Regions from separate parts of the Terrabacter sp. NPDC000476 genome, predicted to be linked through region 2. Evidence: riboswitches for the same ligand, from Rfam matches in the RefSeq annotation. Region 2 holds a riboswitch; the other holds the start of a gene.
The links. A riboswitch is a leader RNA that binds a small molecule or an ion and turns the genes downstream of it on or off. The one in region 2 is predicted to bind cobalamin.
Positions count from the first base shown of each region.

Region 1: linked by a shared signal. The riboswitch ahead of ABT295_RS03725 (SCO2322 family protein) and the one ahead of ABT295_RS14005 (CbtB domain-containing protein) in region 2 are both predicted to bind cobalamin.

Region 1 covers NZ_JBEPDF010000001.1:795,864-799,256, reverse strand. Annotated here, with positions in the region: gene ABT295_RS03730 (energy-coupling factor transporter transmembrane component T) at 1-714, opposite strand, end outside; gene ABT295_RS03725 (SCO2322 family protein) at 733-1,482, opposite strand; cobalamin riboswitch at 1,572-1,730, opposite strand; gene ABT295_RS03720 (hypothetical protein) at 1,755-1,970, shown strand; gene ABT295_RS03715 (serine hydrolase domain-containing protein) at 1,967-3,337, shown strand; gene ABT295_RS03710 (DUF3043 domain-containing protein) at 3,383-3,393, opposite strand, start outside.
Region 2 covers NZ_JBEPDF010000002.1:337,209-340,601, reverse strand. Annotated here, with positions in the region: gene cbiE (precorrin-6y C5,15-methyltransferase (decarboxylating) subunit CbiE) at 1-725, shown strand, start outside; gene ABT295_RS14010 (cobalt-precorrin-4/precorrin-4 C(11)-methyltransferase) at 722-1,486, shown strand; cobalamin riboswitch at 1,545-1,740, shown strand; gene ABT295_RS14005 (CbtB domain-containing protein) at 1,771-1,980, shown strand; gene ABT295_RS14000 (CbtA family protein) at 1,982-2,761, shown strand; gene ABT295_RS13995 (hypothetical protein) at 2,758-3,153, shown strand; gene ABT295_RS13990 (hypothetical protein) at 3,351-3,393, shown strand, end outside.

The DNA of each region.
Region 1 (3,393 bases), on a different contig from region 2:
GACGAGGGCCAGCGTGGTGGCGGCGCGGCGTGACGTGGAGCTCGACCGCACGGAGCGGCCGTAGCCCCGCGACTCCATCGACGCCGCGAGGCCGAGCGAGCGCTCGAAGGCGGTCTCGAGCACCGGCACGGTGAGCCGGGCCAGCTCGCGCACCCCGCGGCCGTCGCGGCCGCGCAGGGTGCGGGCCGCGCGCACGTCACGCGCGTCCGAGAGCAGCTGCGGCGCGAAGGTCAGGCCCACGACGACGGCCGTGCCGACGTCGTAGAGGGTGGCGGGCAGGTAGCGCAGCAGCCGGCGCGGGCTCGCCAGCGCGTTCGCCGCACCCAGGCACGCGAGCACTGCGGCGAGGCGGAGGGCGTCGTACACGGCATACAGGATCGCGTCGAGCGTGACCGGGCCACCGAGGCGGATGCTGGCCGCCCACTCCGGCAGGGGCACCTGCGGCAGCGTGAAGAGCACGGTGCCGCCGACGATGCCGTTGCCGAGCAGCGCGGTCATGACGACGCGGAACGCGACGACGACAGCGCCGATGGCGAGGAAGGCCGGCAGCGGGTTGGCCACGGCGGGGTCGCGGCGCTCGGCGACGACGAGGACGCAGACGCCGATGACCCCGACGAGCAGGAGCGGGTTGGTCGTGCGCGACGCCGCCGTGGCGAGACCGAGCCCCCACAGCCACCAGGCTGCGGGGTGCTGCAGTCGCGCCCGTTGCGCCATCGCGGCGCCGACCCCCGCTCAGCCGTCCCGGCGGGCCCGGGCGCGGCTGCGCACGAGGAGGTAGGCCACGAGCGCGAGCAGCAGCAGGCCACCGACGACGTATGCCGTCGTGCTGCCACCCGTCGACGACGACGCGGGCGCCGCGGCGACGTCGCCGGCGGTCGTGGCCGAGCCGCTCGGGGTGGCGCCGGCCGTCGGGGTGGCGCCGGGGCCGGCGATCGTCACCGGCTGGTCGGCGGCCTTGGCCTCCGGGGTGACCTCCTTGACCGCGCCGCCGCAGTCGGAGCCCGGGTAGCCGGCGATGCCGCAGACGAGGCCCTTCTCGACGCGGACGTCGCCGGCGGTGGCCAGCACGGCGGCGCTCGTCGCGTCGCTCGCGACGACCGCGCAGAGGGCCTTGGGCTCCGGGGGAGTGGCGGCGTCGGCGGCGTCGGCCGACCGGCCGAAGTCGACGACGAGGCCGACGCGCTTCTTGCCCGACTCGGCGGGCGTGCTCGCGCAGAGCGCGTCGAAGGTGAGGACGGCGCGGGGGTAGCGGGTGGAGGCCTCGTCGGCGACGGCGAAGCGCCAGCCCTCGACGCTGCCGTCCTTGGGCACCGTCTGGTCCGGGCCCTTCTGCGCGAAGGCCCAGGCGCCGTCGGTGAGCTGGTAGAAGCCCCAGTAGCGGTAGGCGGCGGCCTGCGCGGGCCCGACCGTGAGGGCGGTGAGGCACGCCGCGACGAGGGCGACGAGCAGGGCCCGGAGAGGGGCACGACGAACAGGGGACACGGTTTCCTCCTCGCGGTCGGACACCGTGTCGGGTCTGCGCTGGCGCGGCCCCGGCGGGTGACTCCGGTCCGCATTCCACGACAGACTGACAAAGGAGCCGGCAGGACGAGGGTTTTCCGACTTGGTCGTCCGCGCCTCGTTCGGCTGCGGGTGACGTCACGGTTGCGGGTCAGCGCCGGATTCCCACCGGCTTGCCCCATCGTCCTTCGGTACGCGAACCGTGGCACGCGGCCACCCCGCGCGTCAAACGGCCGACCCGTAGGGTGGCGGGCATGAGTGCTGACTGGTCCTGGCTGTACCTCGACGCCCACGGCAACCCGATGACGGGGGAGGCCCTGAGCTCGACGACGTTCCCGACGCAGAGCGACGCCGAGAACTACCTCGGCGAGTCGTGGCGCGACCTCGTCGCCGCCGGGGTCGAGTCCGTCACGCTCCGCGAGGACGACGCCGTCGTCTACGGCCCGATGAGCCTGCGGGCGGCCGAGTGAGCGCTGAGGTGCAGCCGCTCTCCGACGCGCTCGCGCGCGACCTGCGCCACCGCGTCGCCGAGGCGCAGCGCTCCTGGCGGTCGCCGGGCGTCAGCGCCGGTGTCGTGCGGGACGGGCACCTCGTGTGGTCGGGTCACGTCGGGTCGGCCCGGCTCGGCGCGCCGGGGGCTGCGGGCGGCGCCGGGGCGCCCGCCGACGACGACACGCAGTTCATGATCGGCTCGGTCACCAAGACCTTCACGGCCCTGACGGTGATGTCGCTGCGCGACGAGGACAGGCTGTCGCTCGACGACACGCTGGAGACCTACCTGCCGGGCACCCGGCACGCAAGGGTCCCGCTGCGACAGATGCTCGCTCACGCATCCGGCCTCCAGCGCGAGCCCGTCGGCAACATCTGGGAGAGCCTCGAGGCCCCGGAGCGCGAGGCCTTCCTCGCGGGCGTCGAGGAGGCGGAGCAGGTGCTGCCCGCCCACCACGCGTTCCACTACTCCAACCTCGCCTACGGCCTGCTCGGCCAGGTCGTCGAGCGCGTCACCGGGCAGGACTGGGAGCACGTCGTGCAGGAGAGGGTGCTGGAGCCGCTCGGGATGACGCGCACCGGTCTCGTGCCGGCGCCCGATCGCGCGATCGGCTACCAGGTCGACCCCTACGCCGGCACGGCGAGCGAGGAGCCGCTCTTCACGCTCAACGCGACGGCGCCCCTCGGCGGCCTCTGGTCGACGGTCGCGGACATGGCGCGCTACGCCGCCTACGTCGCGCGCCCCGACGACCGCGTCGTGCGGCCGGAGACGATCGACGAGATGTGCCGGCCGATCATCATGACCGACGTCGACGGGTGGGGCGGCGCCTACGGCCTCGGCTTCGGCATGGGCCGGCGCGGCGACCGGGTGTTCGTCGGCCACGGCGGTGCCATGCCCGGCTTCCTCACCGGGCTGCGGGTGCGCCGGCGCAACGGCATCGGGGCGGTCGTCTTCGCCAACGCGACGTCGAACGCCCTGACCCTCGCGCTCGCGACCGACCTCGTCGAGGCGGTGCTCGACTCCGAGCCGTCGGCCCCGGCGCCCTGGGTGCCCGAGTCGGAGCAGCCCGCGCTCGCCGAGCTGCTCGGGCTCTGGTGGTCGGAGGGTTCGCCGCTCACGTTCTTCGTGCGCGACGGCGGGCTGTGGTCACGCCTCGACGAGCATGACCCGTTGTCCGAGACGCGATATGCCGCCGAGGGCCCGGACCGCTTCCGGGCCGTCGAGGGCCGCGAGCGCGGCGAGGTGCTCGAGGTGGTGCGCGACGCGGACGGCTCGGTCGCCAAGCTCTACTTCGCGACGTACGCCGTGACGCGGGCCCCGCTCGCCTTCGCCGACCTCCAGGCCTGAGCTGGGCCGCCGCCCGGTCGGGCGGCGGCGCTCAGGCGGCGGCTGTCAGGCGGGGT
Region 2 (3,393 bases):
TCACCGTGCTCGGCGACCTCGGCTCGCCGGACGAGAGCCGCGCCGACGGCGTCGCCGCGTCGTGGGACGGTCGTCCGGTCGCCCGGCTCCACCTCGTCTGCGTGCGCTGCGACGCCACGCCGTCGCGACGGCCGAGGTCGCTCGTGCCGGGCCTGCCGGAGTCGGCGTTCGAGCACGACGGCCAGCTGACCAAGCGGATCGTGCGGGCGGCCGCGCTCGCCCACCTCGCGCCGCAGCCCGGCGACGTCCTGTGGGACCTCGGCGCGGGCGCCGGGTCGGTCGGCATCGAGTTCGCCCGGGCGCACCCGCGCAACGAGGTGCACGCCGTCGAGCGCGACCCGGGCCGCGCCGAACGCATCCGGCGCAACGCCCGACGGCTCGGCGTGCCCGGCCTGCACGTCGTCGAGGCCGCGTCGGCCGACGCCGTGGCCGCGCTGCCCCGGCCCGACGCCGTCTTCGTCGGTGGGGGCGCGACGCGCCAGCTGCTCGACGCGTGCTGGAGCGCCCTCTCACCGGGTGGCCGCCTCGTCGTGCACGGCGTGACCGTCGAGACCGAGCTGCTGCTGCACGAGGCGCGCACGCGACTCGGCGGCTCGGTGAGCCGGATCGGTGTCGAGGACCTCGAGCCGATCGGCCGCCTGCACGGCTGGAAGCCGGCCCGGCCGATCGTCCAGTGGAGCGTCGAACGCCCTGTCCCCACACGAGATCCGGAGGTCGTCCCGTGACGGTCCACTTCATCGGCGCCGGCCCGGGTGCGGCCGACCTGCTCACCGTGCGCGCCGTGCGGCTCATCGCCGCCGCGCCCGTGTGCCTCTACGCCGGCACCTACATCGGTGCCGAGGTGCTCGCGCACTGCCCCGAGGGGGCCGAGCTCGTCGACACGCAGCGGCTCGACCTCGACGCGATCACGGCCCACTGCCTGCGCGCCCACGAGGCCGGCCAGGACGTGGCGCGCCTGTGCTCCGGCGACCCCTCGCTCTACTCCGCCGTGGCCGAGCAGACGCGCCGGCTCGACCGGCTGGGTGTGCCCTGGGACGTGACCCCGGGCGTGCCGGCCTACGCGGCGGCGGCGGCCCTCGTCGGCCGCGAGCTCACCGTGCCCGAGGTCGCCCAGTCGGTGGTGCTGACCCGGGTGCACCGCGACTCCACGGCGATGCCGTCCACGGAGTCGCTCGCGCACTTCGCGCGGTCCCGGGCGACGCTCGTGCTGCACCTCGCGATCCGCCACACCCGGTCGCTCGCCGCGTCGCTCGTCGGCGACTACGGCGCCGAGTGCCCGGTGGTCGTCGTGGCCGACGCGGAGCGGCCGAGCCAGCTCGTCCTGCGCGGCACCCTGACCGACATCGCCGACCAGGTCGAGGCCGCGGACCTGCGGCAGGCCGCCGTCATCCTCGTCGGGAGGGCGCTCGGTGCCCGCGACCACGACGACTTCGCCGAGTCGCACCTCTATGGCACGCGTATCTCAGGTGGACGCGAAAACGGCTGAGCCGCATACGAACTCGCGCTCTCGCCGAGGTCCCCATGGCGCGTGGCGAGCGGGTGTGTCAGGATGCGGGTGCCGCAGTGCACGGGAAGTCGGTGTGATTCCGACGTGGTCCTCGCCACTGTGACCAGGGAGCAAGTCCCCGACACCGCCACTGGCGACCTCGGGCCGGCACACGCCGGCGCACGGTCGCTGGGAAGGCTGGGGAGGCGTGACGATCTGGAAGCCAGGAGACCGGCTGCGGCGCGATCTGTCCACGAGGCATGGAAAGAAAGGGTCACTCTGCCATGACCACTGCTGCATCCGTCGTCCCCTCCAGCCGGTCCGGCGCGTCGATCCAGGTCCCCGCGTGGGCCTGGCTGCTGCTCGCCGTCGCCGTCTTCGCCGTCTACGTCGTCACGCAGGAGAACGGGGCGCTGCTCAGCGCTCCCGCTGCGGAGATGCTCCACGAGCTGACGCACGACGCGCGTCACGCTCTCGGCGTCCCCTGCCACTGAGGTGGGGCCGAGCTTCGGCTCCGTGCTGCGGCGCGGGGTCTGTGCCGGCGTGCTCGCCGGCCTCGCGGCCGCCGTCACGATCTGGCTCGTCGTCGAGCCCGTCATCCGTCGGGCCCTCGTCGTCGAGGACCTGCGCTCGGTGCACGGCGGCTCGTCCGCACCGGCGCACGGCGGGGGTGAGCCGCTCGTCTCCCGCACGGCGCAGGTCGTGGGCGGCGCCGCCACGTCGGTGCTCGTCGGCCTCGCGGTCGGTGTCGTCTTCGCCGTGGTCTTCGCCCGGGTGAGGGGCCGGCTCCCCGGCGGCAACGACGTCGGCCGATCCCTCGGCCTCGCCGCCGTCGGGTTCGCCTCGGTGAGCCTCCTGCCCGCCCTCAAGATCCCGGCGAACCCGCCTGCCGTGGGCGACCCGCAGACCGTCGGGCGGCGCACGCTGCTCTACGCCGTCGTGCTCCTGCTGGGCGTCGCGATCGCCCTCGTCGTGCCGGCGCTGGACCGTGCCCTGGCCCGGCGTGGGGTGTCGCGACCGACGCGCTCCGCGCTCGACGTCGTGGCCGCGGTCGCCCTCGTCATGGTCGTCCTCGTCGCCGTGCCGGGCTCGCCGGACGCCGTGCCGGCCGACGTTCCTGCGGCCCTGCTCTGGGACTTCCGCGTCGCCTCGCTCGCGCAGCTCGCGACCCTGTGGCTGACGCTCGGTCTCGCCTTCGGGCTCCTCGTCGAGCGGCTCGACCGGAGGGGGAGGGTGCCCGAGCGCGACGGCGACGTCGCCGTCGGGCCCGCGTGACGGCATACGTCGGCGGGGCCGGGTCGGACCGGTGCCTCGTGCGGGTCTGTCGGGACTGCTGCTGCGGCACGGAGTCGAAGCACCCGGGTGTCGACCACGACGGGCTGCTCGCCCGGCTGGAGGCAGCGGTCGCCGGCCACGCCCGGGTGATGCGCAGCGGCTGCCTGCTCGCCTGCGACGAGTCCAACGTCGTCGTCGTGACGCCGTCGCCCTCCGGTCGCCGCGCCGGGGGGCGGCCGGTGTGGGTGCGCGGAGTGCTCGACGACGCCATCGTCGACGCCGTCGCCGCGTGGGTCGTGCGTGGCGGGCCGGGCATCGCCGAGACCCCCGGCGCGGTGACGGAGGCGTCCTTCGCGCCGAGCGGGCTCGCCACGACGTGGGCGACCGTCTGACCGGGGAGCGCGGAAGGTCGGACCCCGCCCAGGGGCACCGACCTTCCGCGGTCCGGCCGTGAGGGGCGGCAGCCGCGCACCGGCGATGGTCGGATTAGTACCTTCGTCCGGGTTTCGACTAGTACCCCGGTTCCGCTTGGCTCGTCGTGACGCACCCGACCGGGTGCCTCACGACGAACCCATGGAAGGGACCACCCATGCGCACCACGACTCGGGGACTGCGGCGCGGAGGCGCCGCCC